3 regions of the Paenibacillus sp. PvR098 genome follow, and region 2 is predicted to be linked to each of the others. Evidence: riboswitches for the same ligand, from Rfam matches in the RefSeq annotation. Region 2 holds a riboswitch; each other region holds the start of a gene.
What was found. Region 2 has a riboswitch for cyclic di-GMP ahead of JOE45_RS08720 (hypothetical protein). Riboswitches for the same ligand answer to the same signal wherever they lie in the genome.
Positions count from the first base shown of each region.

Region 1 (5,536 bases), 1.1 Mb from region 2:
GCTTATATTGGTGCTGATATGATGCGCGTGAGCCCGGAGCAGCGGGAACAAATCGCCGAGTATTGGGGACTGAATCAGCCATTGCTCGAGCGTTATCTTCATTGGGGAGCTGCAGTACTGCAAGGGGATTTGGGTACCTCCATGATGTATCGCCTTCCTGTGGTGGAAGTGATTGGAGAACGGTTTGCGAACTCCATTGCATTGATGGGAGTCTCATGGGTATTATCGGGACTTATCGGATTTACCGCGGGTGTCATAGCTGCGATGAACAAAGATACCTGGGTGGATAAGCTGATCAAATGGTATTGCTACACGCTGGCATCCACACCAGCCTTTTGGTTGGGTTTGGTGCTGCTCATTGTTTTTGCGGTATGGCTCGGCTGGTTTCCGGTAGGCTTGGGCGTTCCGGCGGGTACACTGACCGAGAACGTAACCTGGGGAGACCGGATATATCATATGGTGCTGCCTGCATTGACGTTGAGCATCATCGGAATCGCCTCTATAGCCCTGCATACGAGGCAGAAGCTGCTCGATGTGCTATCGAGCGACTATATTTTGTTTGCGAGAGCCCGCGGTGAGCGTGGATTGAAGCTGTTTTGGAGACACGGACTCCGCGGGGTGGCTCTGCCGGCGGTGACGCTGCAGTTTACAGCCTTCAGCGAGCTGTTTGGAGGGGCCGTTCTGGCGGAGCAAGTATTTTCATATCCAGGATTGGGTCAGGCTACAGTGGAGGCGGGTTTGCGGGGCGATGTCCCGCTTTTGCTTGGAATCGTTCTGTTCAGCGCGGTATTCGTCTTTTCCGGTAACACCGCGGCGGATTTGATATACCGTGCGGTAGATCCAAGGATCAGGGAGGGACGTTCCGTATGAGTAGTTTGTTCGTCCCTGAACGCAATAACAAGCGTTTTACATCCAAATTCAATCACAGACAGCGGGCGTTGCTCATGGCTGCTGCATCTGCTGCTTTAATCGTGGGGACATGGCTCACTGGGCTGTTGTTGGATGATGTGAGTTTATCCACTAATCTCGAAATGCGTAATTTAATCCCGTCTCTTTCGCATCCTTTCGGTACAGATTGGCTGGGTAGAGATATGTTCACACGCACACTAAAGGGTTTAAACTTAAGTATTCAGGTGGGTATGATGGCTGCTGCCGTGAGTGTAAGCATCGCGGTCATTCTAGGAATGCTCGCCGCAACTATGGGTAAAACAGTCGATCGAATCATCGGTTGGTTGATCGACTTGTTTTTGAGCGTGCCGCATCTAGTTACACTTATATTAATCAGCTTTGTACTAGGCGGAGGTGTCAGAGGGGTTGTCATCGGGATTGCTTTGACTCATTGGCCGAGTCTGGCGCGTGTGATCCGTGCAGAGGTGCTGCAGCTGCGTTCGTCTGAGTTCATCCAAATCTCGCGTAGAATGGGCAAGTCGCGCTGGTGGGTCGCCGTTAGGCATATGATGCCCCATCTGATTCCCCAGATGATGGTAGGCTTGCTGCTCGTGTTCCCACATGCGATTCTTCATGAAGCCGCTATTTCTTTTTTAGGTATGGGATTGTCTCCTCATCAACCCGCTATCGGTATTATCCTATCCGAGTCGATGCGATATTTATCTACCGGCCTTTGGTGGTTGGCGTTTTTTCCAGGCCTCTGCTTGCTGCTTGTAGTACGTTCCTTCGACACGGCAGGAGAAAATATACGTTTGCTGTTGGACTCGCATCGGTCTAATGAGTAACTGTATGAGGCCATTAGGCGAACAAAAAGGGAGGTTCATGCGGGAATGACTGTTCTTTTGGAAGTGAATGATTTGAGCATCTCGTTCCTGCAGTATATCCAAGGTTTCCGGCAAAGCAAGCTAAGCGTGGTGCATGGGTTGAATGTTACTGTGAATGCAGGAGAGATCGTTGCATTGGTGGGCTCAAGCGGCGCGGGTAAAAGCTTGCTGGCCCATGCTATATTGGGAATTCTTCCCGACAATGCGGAGATATCGGGTAAGATTCGTTATGAAGGAGAGGAGCTCACGTCTGCCAGGCAAGCAGCGCTAAGGGGTCGTGAGATCGCTCTTGTACCGCAATCGGTCAATTATCTCGATCCGCTGATGCGTGTTGGAGCTCAGGTCCGAACCAAGCGTGGAGATACGAAGGATGCGGTCAAGCAACAGCGGAACGTTTTTGAGCGATATGGGCTTTCCCCCAAAGTGGAGCAGATGTACCCTTTTGAATTGTCCGGAGGGATGGCTCGACGTGTGCTGGTCTCCACAGCGGCCGTCAGCGGGGCAAGATTAGTCATTGCGGATGAACCAACCCCCGGCCTCGACGCAGCCATCGTTCGAGAAGCGCTCGGCTTCTTCAAAGAGCTGGCCGACCAAGGGTGCGGAGTGCTGTTCATTACTCACGATGTAGAAGCCGCGCTTCAAATCGCTCATAAAGTGGCGATCATCTATGCCGGAACGACCGTTGAGACGGCTCGTCCTGAGGACTTCTGCGGCAGCGGGGAATGGCTGCGCCACCCATACAGCAAGGCACTGTGGAGAGCGCTACCGCAAAACGGGTTTGTGTCGTTTCCCGGCTCCCAGCCTCATCCGAACGAGCTGCCGCCGGGCTGCAGGTTTGCCCCGCGCTGTCAGATGGCCACTGCTGAATGCATGCATTCTTTACCTGACATGCGTGAGCTGAACGGAGGATTGGTGAGGTGCATTCATGCTACTTGAAGGACGAAATCTTGGTTTTCATTACGAAGGGGCTCCTTGGATTTTTAGAAATCTGGATCTCGTGATCCGGCCGCGTGAAGTGGTAGGACTTGTCGGGCCGAGCGGCTGTGGGAAATCCACGTTGTCTCGCATTCTGGCAGGCTATGAAAAGCTGACCGAGGGAACGGTACTGCTCGATGGCGCTCCTGCGCCCACGAAGGGTTATCATCCGGTTCAGCTGATATTTCAGCATCCGGAGAAGGCAGTCAATCCGCGTTGGCGCATGCGGGCGATCCTTAAGGAGAGTTGGGAGCCCGATGAAGACCTTCTTGCCTCCTTAGGGATTATGGAGGAATGGCTTAACCGTCGACCCAGCGAGCTTTCCGGTGGCGAGCTCCAACGATTCTGCATCGCCCGTGCGCTTGGTCCGATGACCCGTTTCCTGATTGCCGATGAGATCACCACGATGCTTGATGCTATTACTCAAGCCCAAATATGGCATGCTGTGCTGGAAATAGCCGAGAAGCGGGGCATGGGTGTACTTGTGATCAGTCATGATAAGCATCTGATTCACCGGCTCTGCAGCAGAGTAATGGAGTGGGACTTCTTCAAGGAATCATCAAGGGTTCCGCAATGAAGCTGATGGTAGTGAATTTTAGTTCCAAGGTTTAATAAAATGCATCAACGGCGAATTTATATCGCGGCTGGTGCATTTTATTATGCATGAATGCCTAGTGCGACATCATAAAATCTAGTTCTGAAGCAAGGAAAATTATAGTAAAAATGTGGGAAATGTGTTAGAATGTAAGCACAGATTGTCGAAACTGCTTTTTTATACACTATCCATGTCGAAAGTCTTACATTATTCATCTGATTCACACACAAAAAACCAACATTTTACATAAAATGATGGTCCGATAAAGGCACAGCCATTGAAAAGTGGTGTCGCAAAGCTATAGGGGCTACCGTGTGGAAACACACCATGCCAGCCAGCCGCCGGAATGAGGTCGGAAAAGCCCTTCATTCGGAGGGCTTTTTTTTTACAACTTGTGCGGGAGGTGAGAGGACATGTACGGGGTCTTCAATGAAAAGCGTCTCCAACACTTATCGGAAGAAATTGAGACGATCCGGACTCGAATGCATGGGATTTTCAACATCAAACATAGTCTATCTGACCCGGAAGTTAATGCAATAAGCAAAGAATTGGATTGCGCTATTATTAGGTACCAGGAATACACTAAGCGGCTTATGTAAAATGAGTAGAGAGGCAAGAGAGAGCTTGTAACCGGAAAGGATGATGTCGATGATCGGTAATCAGGCGGTGAATGGACTTACACAATTATTAGTAAAAGATATAGCGACCTATGAGCACAGCATCAGGATAGGGAAAATGGCTAAATTGATGGCTGCTTATCTGAATTACGATGAACAGCAGACCCAAAAATTAATTGCAGGCTGCTGTTTACACGATATGGGCAAGGTACACATCCATGAATCCATTCTTAAAAAGAAATCCTCACTGACACAGGAAGAGTGGAAATTTATGAAGCGCCATGCTTTTTTTGGTGTTCAGATGGCCATTATGGAAGGAATTACAGATCAAGACATCATAGATACCATACATTATCATCATGAGCGTTGGGACGGTACGGGTTACCCGACAGGGTTGCAAGGAACCGATATTCCGTTGTATGCTCGCATTTGCTCCATATTGGATGCTTTCGATAGTATGATTTCGGATCTTCCATATAAAAAGGGCATGTCCATTCAACATGCTCGTGAAGAGCTTATTCGGCAGAGTTATTCACAATTTGACGGTCGTTATGTCCAGGTGTTTCTCACGATACAAGATATCATATTGGCTTATATTCAAAGGGATTCTGTCCATTCTGCTTCTTATTTTGCTAGATCAGTATATCATCCGGAAATCATGCAGCAGTGAAATATGTCATCGATATTGATAGGTGGCTTTTTTTGATTTTGCAGAAGGAAAACCGGGGGAGGGTAATGAAATAATAATAGAGCGGACTGAGAGAAACCGAGCAACTATGATTGGAGGGGAATTATAATTGAATAGGGTAATCGTGTCCAAAACGTGGAAGATCTTACTTGCCTTCTGGATTACGATGGCTATGCTGGCCATTCCGGCGCCACGGGCGGAGGCTTCATCCTTTTCTTATATGTCGTATCCTAAAGGAACGGTTGGTATTTCCAAACCGGACATCGGATTTGAACTTAGTAACCGGAACGAACTGCAGGTGAATACGTTTCGTATGAAGCTGGATCAAGATCTTGTTTCGGGAACATGGGATAACGAATCGATGAGCTTTATTTATACACCGACTACTGCTTTACAGCCTGGAGAGCATTCGGTTGAAGTGGAGCTGCAATTCTCAGGCTACGAAGCAGTCAAGTTGAATTGGAAGTTTAAGGTAGCGGACAACCCTGTAAGCGAGATTCCTTCTGAGTTCACGGAGAACCATCGGCTAGGTCTGAAAGCGATCAATGATTATCGAATACTGTACGGGTTAAAGCCTTTAAAGCTTAACGGCAGTTTGACGTTGGCAGCTAAAAATCATGCGCAGTATTTGTTTGCGAACCGAGTGGCACAGACGATCTCACCAGTCTCGTTACACGATGAGAAGAAAGGCTTGCCAGGGTTTACAGGGGCTACACCTTCCGATCGCGCAAGATATGCCGGATATTCCTTTGGCGTCGGGGAGGATGTTTCCTTCTATACCGGAACGCTCGTGGAGTCTGTCGATGCGTTGTTTGACGCGCCGTATCACCGCAAGCCCTTCTTAATGCCTCATGTTACGGAGGCAGGAATTGAAATGGTCGGGGATTAT
Region 1 is NZ_JAFIBU010000001.1:612,136-617,671, forward strand. It holds gene JOE45_RS03055 (ABC transporter permease) at 1-870, shown strand, start outside; gene JOE45_RS03060 (ABC transporter permease) at 867-1,733, shown strand; gene JOE45_RS03065 (ABC transporter ATP-binding protein) at 1,779-2,708, shown strand; gene JOE45_RS03070 (ABC transporter ATP-binding protein) at 2,698-3,324, shown strand; cyclic di-GMP riboswitch class I at 3,600-3,688, shown strand; gene JOE45_RS24055 (Spo0E family sporulation regulatory protein-aspartic acid phosphatase) at 3,756-3,941, shown strand; gene JOE45_RS03080 (HD-GYP domain-containing protein) at 3,991-4,629, shown strand; gene JOE45_RS03085 (stalk domain-containing protein) at 4,757-5,536, shown strand, end outside.
Region 1: another riboswitch for cyclic di-GMP. It lies ahead of JOE45_RS24055 (Spo0E family sporulation regulatory protein-aspartic acid phosphatase); the one in region 2 lies ahead of JOE45_RS08720 (hypothetical protein).

Region 2 (5,536 bases):
TTTGTTGCTGCGGAAGAGGCTGCATCGAAATACAAAGCAAATGGTGTATAATAGGATTAGGTGTATTCAAGTTCAAGGGAGGAGAGGCACCATGTGGAAGCGATTATTATCCATGAAGCGTTGGGCGCATGTTTTCCGTCGTATTGTGCCGCTGCTGCGCTCTTCACGCATCCCGTTCCGCGAAAAGCTGTTTTTCGCCGTTCCGGCGTTGGTCTACTGGCTCATGCCGGACGTGCTGCCGACGCTGCCGATTGACGATATTGCCGTAATGATGCTGCTTATGAACTGGTTTACTGACCGGGCAGAACGTAAATACGGCGCATAACAAACAAGAGTGCCCTCAAGGACAGCTCTTTCGTACAGAAGGCCAGCCAGAAAATTCTGGCTGGCCTTTTTTTGTTAACAACCTAACGGATGGCATCTGGATCCTGTTCGTATTCCTCGGCGGGCATACGGATCCATTTTTTCAAATAGCCTTGTTCATATAGGGCTTTAATCAGAATGATCAAAATCGGCGATAAAATCAGACCTGCGACCCCAAAGAGCGATAAGGAAATGATGACAAACGTCAGCATGGTGAAGGCCGATACGCCGAGCGAATCGCCGGTGATCTTGGGTTCAAGGATTTGTCTGGTGGTAATGACTACAGCAAGTAGAACCGAAAGCCAGATCGCGAGCGTCGTTTGTCCGACGATGAACAAATAGATGATCCATGGGATGAACAGGGTAGATACGCCGAGTAGTGGAAGCACATCAAATACGGCGGAGAGAAGCGCTATGGAAAAAGCGTTCTTTACCCCCAACAAGAGCAGCGAAATGAAAACGACGATAAACGTCAGCGTGATCAGCTTGGCCTGGGCCTTGATGTAGGTAACAATGCCTTTCAGTACGTTTTCTCGTAAAAAATGGAATGCCTTTTTAAACGTATTGGGGGTTTTCTCTTCCGCTGTACGCTTCCATGATTCTATTTCGATGCTTAAGAAATAAGCCAAAATGATCCCGATCGCAAAATTAACCACAAAGGTTGAGAAAGAGGTTAATGCCGTAAATGTGCCCGTGAGAAAGCCGGTAACAAATTGGGTTATTTTACTCGTAATGGCCGTTGAATATTCTTGGGCCTGTTCTATCAGATCCTGCGTAGGGAGCGGTCCCAAATAGTCCTGAAGCGCTACGGAGCGCTCAATGATTTCTCTTTCCATGACGGCTGTATATTCGGGAAACTTGTCTTTGAGATTTAAAATCTGAGTTGTAAAAATAGCGCCCAATCCGGTTATCGCACCGAGTATGACCAAAATAAACAAGATGGTCGAAATGCCTGAGGCAATCGATTTTTTGATTCCTCTGCGGTGCAGCCATCTCGCCGGCGGTTCGATGATCATGTAAATGAGGAACGCAAAGAAGATCGGCGTTGCAATCCGATACAAGAAACTGAAAATGTACATAAACAAGTACACCGTCAAAATCAGGAGAGCAATGTCGAAGATAGTTTTGTAATATTTGCGGTAAAAAGTAATCATTTAGTCACCTCAGGTTCATCATTCATCTGCGGCTTGAGTATATCCTTTGGCCGCCCATAACTTCATTTCTTTTATCATTTGGCGCAAAATCGTATCCTTTGCCCGTCTGATTTTACTTGACTTTAACGACAACCGTCGGATATATGCGGTCCGCTCAAGCACGCCGTTGTCTTCCAAAGTAGAGCAGCGCGTCCGTCAGAGATATGGGGCTAACTTCCATTTTATATAACAACTCGTAGAATAGCAACTGAGGGGCTTGTGAGGATCATAAGAGAGGATAGATTAGAAATCGCTATTATGATATCATAGAACGACAAAGGTTGCTTTCGTTCTCATATTTCTATACAATAAGGGGAAAACGATAAGCTGTGGGAGATGTGAAGTCATGAATTGCAAAATTTCGCGTAATGCTGCCAAGGTGCTATTGGCCGAAATAGAGAAAGAAGAAAACAAAGAATTGAAGCTTCGCATATACGTGACGCACTCGCATGGGGACCATGCACATTACGGTATGGGAATGGACACGCCTACGGAAAACGATGTTGTCGTCTCGACGGACAAGGGCATCGATGTTATCCTTCAGAAGGACGATCCGTTTCTGGACGGTATTCGGATCGATTACTTCTATACGCCTGAGGAAGGCTTTTCGGTGACCAATCCTGCCAAAGGCAATCACGGTGATCATTGATTGTTTTTCAGGTTCATTAAAGGTAACCGACTTAGAAAGGAAACACCTGTATGGCCAACGATATACGGATCTGTGATAAATGTAAGCATATGAGAATGAAAACGGCTTTACCGAAGCTCCAGAAGCTGGTGCCTGATGCAGAAATCAAGGTGGGGTGTAAATCCTACTGCGGACCTTGCTCACGGTTTGCCTTCATCTTCATTAACGGCCGGTACGTTACCGGCAAAACTGAGGACGAAGCGATTGAAAAGGCAAGTAAATATGTGAAGTAACGAAATAGCGGATGAAGAAGCGCTTTGTTGAGGGTGAGAGGATTAAGGCCCATAAGTGCTTCCGAATCCGCTATTTTTTCTTTTTACGAATGGGTTATGAGGTCTTGTCGTGACTATTCGAACCGCAAGAGGAGCAATTGTAGACTAAAAAAGTTGAAAATAGTTCCAAAGACTTAATGTATTTGTTGAAATTGGGAAATTTGAATTATGTATTCCTTAGGCCTTATCTTTTATTCTTAAGGGAATGAATTTCATAAAAAGACATTTTTCGAGCGTACTCGATAAAGGCAAACCAGGCGAAAGCCTGGGCGCGCAAAACTACAGGGGCTAAAGTGCTGGTTCCAGCGCTATGCCAGCCAGTTGTCGAAGGTACGGAGCGACGCATAGATATGCAAACCCCCGTACCCCGTTGGCGAGAGTCTGATTGTTGTTGAAAAAGGAGCGATAACGGATGCAGGGTCAGGATCGGAGCATCATGACGAGAAAAGGTTTTTACACAAAAGTGGGGGATGATTTCGTAGGCGTATTTTTGTCGAACGAGGGTCCGAAAATGTTCATCAACCGTGAGACCTATGAACTGATGGCACCATGCTGGGACGTCGAAATGGTAAAGGGACGCAGCAGTCAGATCATTAACTTTTACTGGCGCGGTGAAGTGAAGCTGTCCATAAGATGCGAAGCGGATAATGATGTATTCATGCCGTTGTTTGATTATTTGAGCTGCCGGGAAACTGCGGTTCGACTCGCTTGATTCTTCAGAAAAGAGTTCGGGGAGAAAGCATGAAAAAGAACCATTTCTATGGCAATGCTGCCGGAAGAAATGGTTCTTTTTTTTGCGAGCTTTTGTTCTAGGACTGCCTTAGAGCGAACATGGCCATATGGTAAAATGGAGGGTTTCCGAGTCCATCCCAGCTCTACTCAGCCCGAGTTTATGCCTCGGGGCTTTTCGGTTCATTGCTTTTACGCCAGCCGAATAAGCCTCCTGGGGCAAAATATTGGTAAAGGTTGCACTCAATACGGCCGTTGAAGAGCTTGCGTTTCTTGTCGGTTTTGCGCCCCATGTAATGCTCAAACTGTTTGTTCGGGCTCAGTATGAAGGCCGACCATGTGGGCAGCTGCTCGTACATATGACCGAATTGGCGTATAGCCCGTTCTGCTTCGCTCTGGTCGCCCAGACGCTCGCCGTAAGGCGGGTTGGTGACGATACATCCGTAGTCTCCCCGCGGAACGGCCTTGGCTACCGGAAGCACCTGAAGCGTCAGCTCCTTCGCCAGCCCGGCAGCCTTCGCCGCAGCCAACGCGACTTCAATCGCTCCCGGATCGATATCAGAGCCTGCAATCTGGAGAGGGATGTCATCCCGTACAAGATCATAGGCTTCCTCGCGGGCCTCGTCCCACAATTCCTGTGGCACGAGCGGCCATTCTTCGGAGTTGAAGCTGCGCCTGAGGCCGGGGGCCAAATTCCAGCCGATCATTGCGGCTTCGATCGGAATCGTGCCCGATCCGCAGAACGGATCGTATAGCGGGCGTTCCGCCTGCCAACGGCTAAGCAGCACCAAGGCCGCGGCCATGGTTTCTTTCAGCGGGGCTTCGGTGATGAGCTTGCGGTAGCCGCGCTTATGAAGTCCGGGACCTGTCGTGTCCAGCGTCAATGTGGCGATGTCGTTCAGAAGCGACACTTCGATGACGTAGCGGCCTTCTGTCTCACGATACCATTCTGTGCCGTAACGCTGCTTCATGCTTTCTACGACGGCTTTCTTAACGATGCCTTGACATGCCGGTACGCTGGACAGCTGCGACTTATGCGAACGTCCTTCCACGGGGAATTCCCCGTCCTCGGGAATCCAATCCGGCCAAGGCAGCGCCTTGACACCTTCGAACAGTTCGTCGAAGGTACGGGCTTCGAATTGTCCCATCTTGACGAGCACGCGGTCTGCCGTGCGAAGCCACAGGTTGGCGCGGCATATGGCCAAGTAGTCGCCAACGAACGTGACGCGTCCGTTCTCTACCGTGATCTGTTCATAGCCGAGATCACGGACCTCTCTGGCAACGACGGCCTCGAGCCCCATGGGGGAGGTGGCGATGATTTCAATGGAATCTAAAGACATGTTGAATTCACTCCGTATCTGTAATGAGAGGCGAAGGGCCCCGAATATCATCAGGTTGAACAAAGCTTGGAAAAGCCATACAATTAATTAGTATAGGCGATCGACAGTGATTATACAACGATAGCAAACCTCAGGGGCATAATTTGAGCGCCAAATCGCACGGAGTTGGGAAGGATGGAGAATATCATGACAGCACCATTAACGCCAGAACAGTATCCAGAACAGTATTTGGAAGCCCTTTTTGAGACAGATGAGCCATTAGAGCGGGTTAAAGTAGGCATTCGGGCCAACAACATGCCTGAAATCTCGATTGCCCCCGGTTATGGAAGGTTATTGACCATGTTGGTTCGTATTTCGGGGGCCCGGCAAGTGCTTGAAATCGGGGCGCTCGGAGGATACAGCGGCATTTGTCTGGCCCGTGGTTTGCCGCAAGACGGCAAGCTCGTATCGCTCGAGTTGAAGCAGGACTATGCCGACCTGGCGCATAAGCATCTTCGCGAGGCTGGGTTTGAAGGGAAGGTGGAGTACCGGGTTGGTGAAGCGCTGGACAGCCTGAAGGCACTCGATGCGGAAGGACGGAGGTTCGATCTGTTTTTCATTGACGCAGATAAAGGGAATTACCCGAATTACTTGGAGTGGGCGATCAAGCTGGGCCATCCCGGCGCTATTATTCTCGGGGACAACCTGCTCATGCGTGGGAAAGCAATGAATCCTGGAGAAAAAGGGAACGCGGTTACGAAGATGAGGCAATTTACTGAAGCTGTGGCGCGGGACCCAAGGCTCGAAGGCGTGCTGCTGCCCGCTTATGATGGTTTAGCGATAGCACGAGTCAGGGAATACTCATAAAATGAGAAGCTGTTTTCAAGTCCCGGTAGGGAAAGGGCGCTGCTGCACTAATGTTTTTCGTCGAGAGGAGGATGGGAATTGACACAGGTGCGAGTAGAAAAAGAT
Region 2 is NZ_JAFIBU010000001.1:1,744,907-1,750,442, reverse strand. It holds gene JOE45_RS08740 (hypothetical protein) at 92-325, shown strand; gene ytvI (sporulation integral membrane protein YtvI) at 408-1,517, opposite strand; gene JOE45_RS08730 (iron-sulfur cluster assembly accessory protein) at 1,903-2,205, shown strand; gene JOE45_RS08725 (YuzB family protein) at 2,256-2,477, shown strand; cyclic di-GMP riboswitch class I at 2,754-2,845, shown strand; gene JOE45_RS08720 (hypothetical protein) at 2,929-3,228, shown strand; gene JOE45_RS08715 (THUMP domain-containing class I SAM-dependent RNA methyltransferase) at 3,407-4,585, opposite strand; gene JOE45_RS08710 (O-methyltransferase) at 4,772-5,431, shown strand; gene aspA (aspartate ammonia-lyase) at 5,510-5,536, shown strand, end outside.

Region 3 (5,536 bases), 1.1 Mb from region 2:
GCCATCGGATGTCTGCACATGATAATCAGCCCGTTGAATGTGGATTGACGTACTGAAAGGAAGCTGATTCTCAAACAAAACTTCTATTTCATCCCCTATATTTGCCCGAATAACTAACGGTTGAACCAAGTCGACGGGGGTAAACGGATTGTGGGCAGTCTCTTCTTTTACCCGGCTTTCATTCTCTTTAAGAACATACATCATCCCGTTGGGGTCGTGATCTCCGAAGCTGTTGATGACCATACGTACCGGGATGGCTACAATGTGAAAGCATCTAAGCAAGAGATTTCCTCCTTTCTGGACTAGCAGTCTAATCGGGGAATCTTTACACCGTGTTTTCCTTCAATATAAAACACTTCAATTTGATCAATATGAACGCTGATCATACGTCCGTCCAATTCGTTAATATTTGTTGTTTCCGCTTCGAGAACCACAAAATCGCTAACCATTCTATCGATTCGTCCAATCATCATGAAGGGATACTGAGGAATCAAGAGGAACACCCTTCTTCCAATACCCTGTTCAAAAGCTTCACTTATGGACTTTCGACGAAGGATGTGGATATCATGTGCCTGCCTATCATGCATAAATGATGACCTCCATATCTGATTTAAGTTAGCGGCAAACGGGTCTCGGGATCAAACGGCATAAAATTGGCGATTTGCTCAATCGGGTATTGGAGCGGTGTAGGAAAACGATAAAAAGGCGCATTAAACATTTTGATAATAACCGGATCGAGCGTGATGTAGCCGTCTGCAACATGGCATAGCTTGCCGGTAAATATGCCCCTGAATGTTTGACCCAAAATATTTAACTGCGCCGATTTGGTAACGATTAGAATATGTTGGCCAAGCATCTCTATAAACATTTCGTTCTCGGGTAATGTAGAGCCTGAACTCGTTGTACTCATACGTGCTTCCTCCTCAAATGAATAATCCATACGGAATCAACATGCTATGGATGTATGCTCATTTCGTCATTTCCATATCTTTCGTATGATTTCGAATGCTTCCGCATAAGGGACCCCAACCGTCATTCCACGGACACGGGCTAAATACGTCACTCCATCATAGGACCGCGGATGAGGAAACGAACGCATCTCGACTTCGTAATGCTTTAGTGCAGCCAGTTTGTCATATATCGTATCGCTGATGTCAACGTAATAATTGGGTTTAAATGTTTTATCATTGGTATGCCCTGTCCATTCAGTGGAGGACACCGTTTCAAAACATAATATTTCTATGGGAGAGCTGCCGGGGAGGGGCCGCACAGCCGTCATTACGGCTTGATACGTAATTTGATGATCTCGGTTTAAATCACCGTAATGGTGAGTAAAAATCATAGCAGGGTCATACTGAAGAATTATTTTTTCGATGTTTTTGTTAATTACATGCAGCGGAGAGCATTCCAATTCCAAATTGGGGAAATTCAAAAAAATAACATCTTTGATCCCCAAATGCTGGTTCGCTCTCATGGCAAACTGCCGTATATGATGATCTTCCTCCGGTCGGCCCCTGGCGGTGATGACAGTAATCACCTCAAATCCATTTTGAATCAATTTTTTTATCGTCCCTCCCGAGCCCAGCAGTTCATCGTCAGGATGAGCAGCAATAATAAGGACGTGTTTCTTCATTATTGGTCATCTCTCCTTTCTGTGATGTTAGTAAGATTATTTTAAACAGACGGATACCTTTTCTTTTTCTATGATAGGTGTATGTAAATCAATGGCTAAAAGAAACGGTTAACGCGGAGAGAGCTAGTCATATTTTAATAGGCAACAAAAATACCCATGACATTTGTCATGGGTATTCCCTGCGATGATAACTCGTTACCAGCTCTCTACTTCTCTAATCGCACGGATGACCATCTCGCTTGAAATGGCAAACGGCATATTAGCCATCGTGCCTTCCGGAAGAAGCGACACCCGCGCAATCTCATTCCATTCCTCATTCGTTAACTCCCTATGAATTCCTATCTGGTCAAGCCGATGCGGGAGCCCGACTTCTTTATAAAACGCCAGCATCTCGTCCATCTCATGCTTTGACCGGTGTTCCAAGACAAGTTGTACTAAAATGCCGTATGCCACCTTTTCCCCATGATAAGCCTCATGGGTGTCTTGGATGGCGGTCAGACCATTATGTATCGCATGAGCCGCTGCTGTTCGGCAATTGTCTTCTCCAAGCCCGCCTACCAATCCGCTGAATAAAATATTCGCATCGATAACTTGCTGAAGCGCTTCGCTTGGTATTCCTTGTCGGGCATCCTCCAGCGCCTGTGCGCTGTGCTGAATCAGCGTGTCATAACAAAGCTTGGCCGCCTGAAGTCCGCCAATCGTTGGGAGATTATGCTTTCTCCCGGTGGCAGACATCGGCGCTTCGATCCACTTCGCCAATGTATCCGCAATGCCCGCGGCCAAATAACGAGCAGGAGCTTGTGCAATGATCTCCGTATCCACTAAACAAAGCAGCGTCCCCCGGACATAAACGGGAAAATTCAAGTAAACACCGTCTTCAGTGTACATGATCGATAGATTGGCGACAGCTGCACATGTTGCAGCCAAGGTGGGGATGGCCACAAACGGTTTGCCTAGGGCATCAGCCAGAGCTTTAGAGGTATCCATTACTTTCCCGCCCCCCACGCCGCAGATCAGATCTACACCCGAATCCACAAGCGCTTTCAATCGTTCCATTTCTTCATAGGAACATTCTCCACGGTATCGATGCATCTCATAACGAATTCCCGACTCATCCAAGCTGAAGGCCAACCGGCTTCCGCAGCTGTTCCAAGATTTCTCGCCGCTTACGATAAATACGGATCTGCCGTATTTTCCTATCCATTCTCCAGCCTTACGCAAAATACCAGGTTCGTGGATGTAGGCGTTTGGGGATCCCAAAACGAAGTGAACTCCATTCATTGTCTTTCCTCCTGCGGATAGTGTCTGGATATTTAAATAGCCATATCTACATTATATCAAGAAATAGTTCGCATTTAATGTTGTTATTTGTCGAAACCGCAGTGACAACTTAACATAACAAGATTATAATAAAGGATAAAGATGACTTTGTATTAATGATCAAGAAACAAATACAATATGACGGGCACACTTATTGAAAAATAAGGCCGCAAAACTACAGGGGCTAAACTGTACATCTTCTTGTACAATATGCCAGCCAGCTGCCAGTATGAGGCCCCCCTTATTCTGGGGGGTTATTTTTGCGGATTGAGAGGTGTTCATGTATACCTATTTCGAGATTCTGCTGGTTAGGGGCGATTGGTCATGGTTTCATCTAATGTTGAACACTTGAGTCTTGCTATTGTGAACTCACTGATAGACCAGATTGCTTTGATCGATACAAAAGGAACGATTATTTTTGTCAATGAGTCGTGGATTTCGTTTGCCTCCAATAATGGCGGTGATTTGGCCGCTTGCGGTATCGGTGCCAATTATTTTGATTATTGTGGAGAAAACAGAGAAGTGCTCGAAGGAATCCTCTCCGTTCTCTTTGGGAACAAGCCGAACTTTACTTATGAGTACCCCTGTGATTCCGCGTATGAGAAAAGATGGTTCTTGATGAATGTGACTCCTCTTCTTGTCAAATCGGAAATTAAGGGTGCTACGATTTCTCACATCAATATTACAGAACGTAAAATCATGGAAGAAAAATTAATCGAGTTAGCGATATCAGATACTCTAACCTCTCTTCACAACCGCAGATATTTGGAAAAGAAATTTATAGAAGAAATGGCTAGAGCCAGTCGATATCATCATCCCATTTCTTTTATCATTTTGGACATCGACCGCTTCAAAAATATAAACGATCGTCACGGCCATTTTGTTGGAGATGAAGTATTGATCAAAATAGCAGATACCGTGCTTGAAAACACAAGAGAAACGGATATTTGCGCTAGGATCGGCGGAGAAGAGTTCGCCATACTCTTACCGGAAACAGATGAAGCAGAAGCATTGAGCGTCGCGAGAAGAGTTCATTCCGCGATACAAGATTTACAAATTCCTGTGGGGGATTTAACTCTAACTGTAACCGTATCCATGGGTATCATTACCAAATCATCCGATTTCAACATGCAAGATATGATGGAAGAAACCGATAAAGCGCTGTATTCAGCAAAAAATAACGGACGGAACATGATTTGTATCGTGTGAACAATGACTAAGCTGTAAGCGAGGATAACTTTCTCATATAACCGACGGCTTTCCGGCCAAAAAGGAATCCCTGCGCTAACCATGGGATTCCTTTTTGGGCGTTTATTCTATGGTCGACATTGTGCTCTGTTATGTATCAAGTACAGCAACGGCTCTCACAGGAGACCCATCGCCCTGCTTAATGTGAAGAGGAAAGCCATAAAACATGAAGTCTTTGCCTAATGGCAGCAATTCCAAATGAACCAAGTTGGTATAAGTTATGATTCCAATGCCAAGAAGTGCCCTTTCCAAATCCTCCGTGATCTTCCCTCCTACAAAAGTCGGGCTTGATTGATGGATGCGTTCAAACCACTCCATCCCGATTTCTTCTTTAAAAAATAATCCTTTATTCACCGGCCATTCCGAGAATAAACTTACAACTTGTGACGTCCCGAAAAAACGTTCAATAGGAATCTCATCGATGGCTTTACCCTGCCTATGCATATGCGAAAAAGCATCTACATGAGTACCGGTATGCGTTCCCAAAGTCAATTGACGCAGCTCCCATGATTGCTTCTCGTAGGAATGGATCACTTCAACTTTCACTTCCGGATCGCCTGGATAAACAGGCATTCTATGAAATATTGGCTCCGATAAATCAATAACCCTCATGGTGTAACCTCCAGATGTGACCCTCGTTAGTCTTAATTTAACCTAACTGCATCTACGATCTTGATCAGCTGTGCTTTATTTTGCTGTGCCTTACCCGTGGGACAAAACACAGCTTAAGCTAGGAGTGTCAATACATGATCTTAACGCTCCGCGTTTCCTGCATGTATTCTACATGAGCTCCCAATACTTCTGAAAGTAAACGAACCGGGATCATTGTGAGCTCCTCCTCCAATCGGGCCGGTGAGTCGGTCGTATATTCCTTCCCATTAATAGAATATACGTTACGTCCCGTAAAGAAAGTGATTTCTCGGCCGTTCTTGGTGTAGATCGCGGCTTTGCGGCTGTCATCCCAAGTGACGGAAGCTCCTAGAGCATCGGCCAAGTCTCTCACCCATAAATAGGACGTCCCTTCCAGAATAAACGGCTGCCTCTTCAGTAGATACGATACATCATCCAGCGTATAATCATCATCATCCAGCTTGAAAGTAACCACATGATTGATGCCGCCTTGTTGCTTCGTCAACCTGACATAGGCCGCAACGTCCTTGTGTAGTTTTTGCTTTCCAATGCCAGAAACCGGCTCCGTGTGAAAATCCCAAGCTTTCTGAATTGTTCTAGAAAGGCCGTTCTCGGTTACATTCAGCCTCACATAAGCGGAATACAGCATGTCCGGCTTCAGTGGCTCGGCCGGAATCAGGATCACGCTGTTTTTCAATTGATTGT
Region 3 is NZ_JAFIBU010000001.1:617,940-623,475, reverse strand. It holds gene JOE45_RS03120 (multicopper oxidase domain-containing protein) at 1-282, opposite strand, end outside; gene JOE45_RS03115 (hypothetical protein) at 303-587, opposite strand; gene JOE45_RS03110 (hypothetical protein) at 611-910, opposite strand; gene JOE45_RS03105 (PIG-L deacetylase family protein) at 977-1,633, opposite strand; gene JOE45_RS03100 (iron-containing alcohol dehydrogenase family protein) at 1,829-2,914, opposite strand; cyclic di-GMP riboswitch class I at 3,088-3,182, shown strand; gene JOE45_RS03095 (sensor domain-containing diguanylate cyclase) at 3,278-4,162, shown strand; gene JOE45_RS03090 (cyclase family protein) at 4,292-4,813, opposite strand; gene JOE45_RS03085 (stalk domain-containing protein) at 4,941-5,536, opposite strand, start outside.
Region 3: another riboswitch for cyclic di-GMP. It lies ahead of JOE45_RS03095 (sensor domain-containing diguanylate cyclase); the one in region 2 lies ahead of JOE45_RS08720 (hypothetical protein).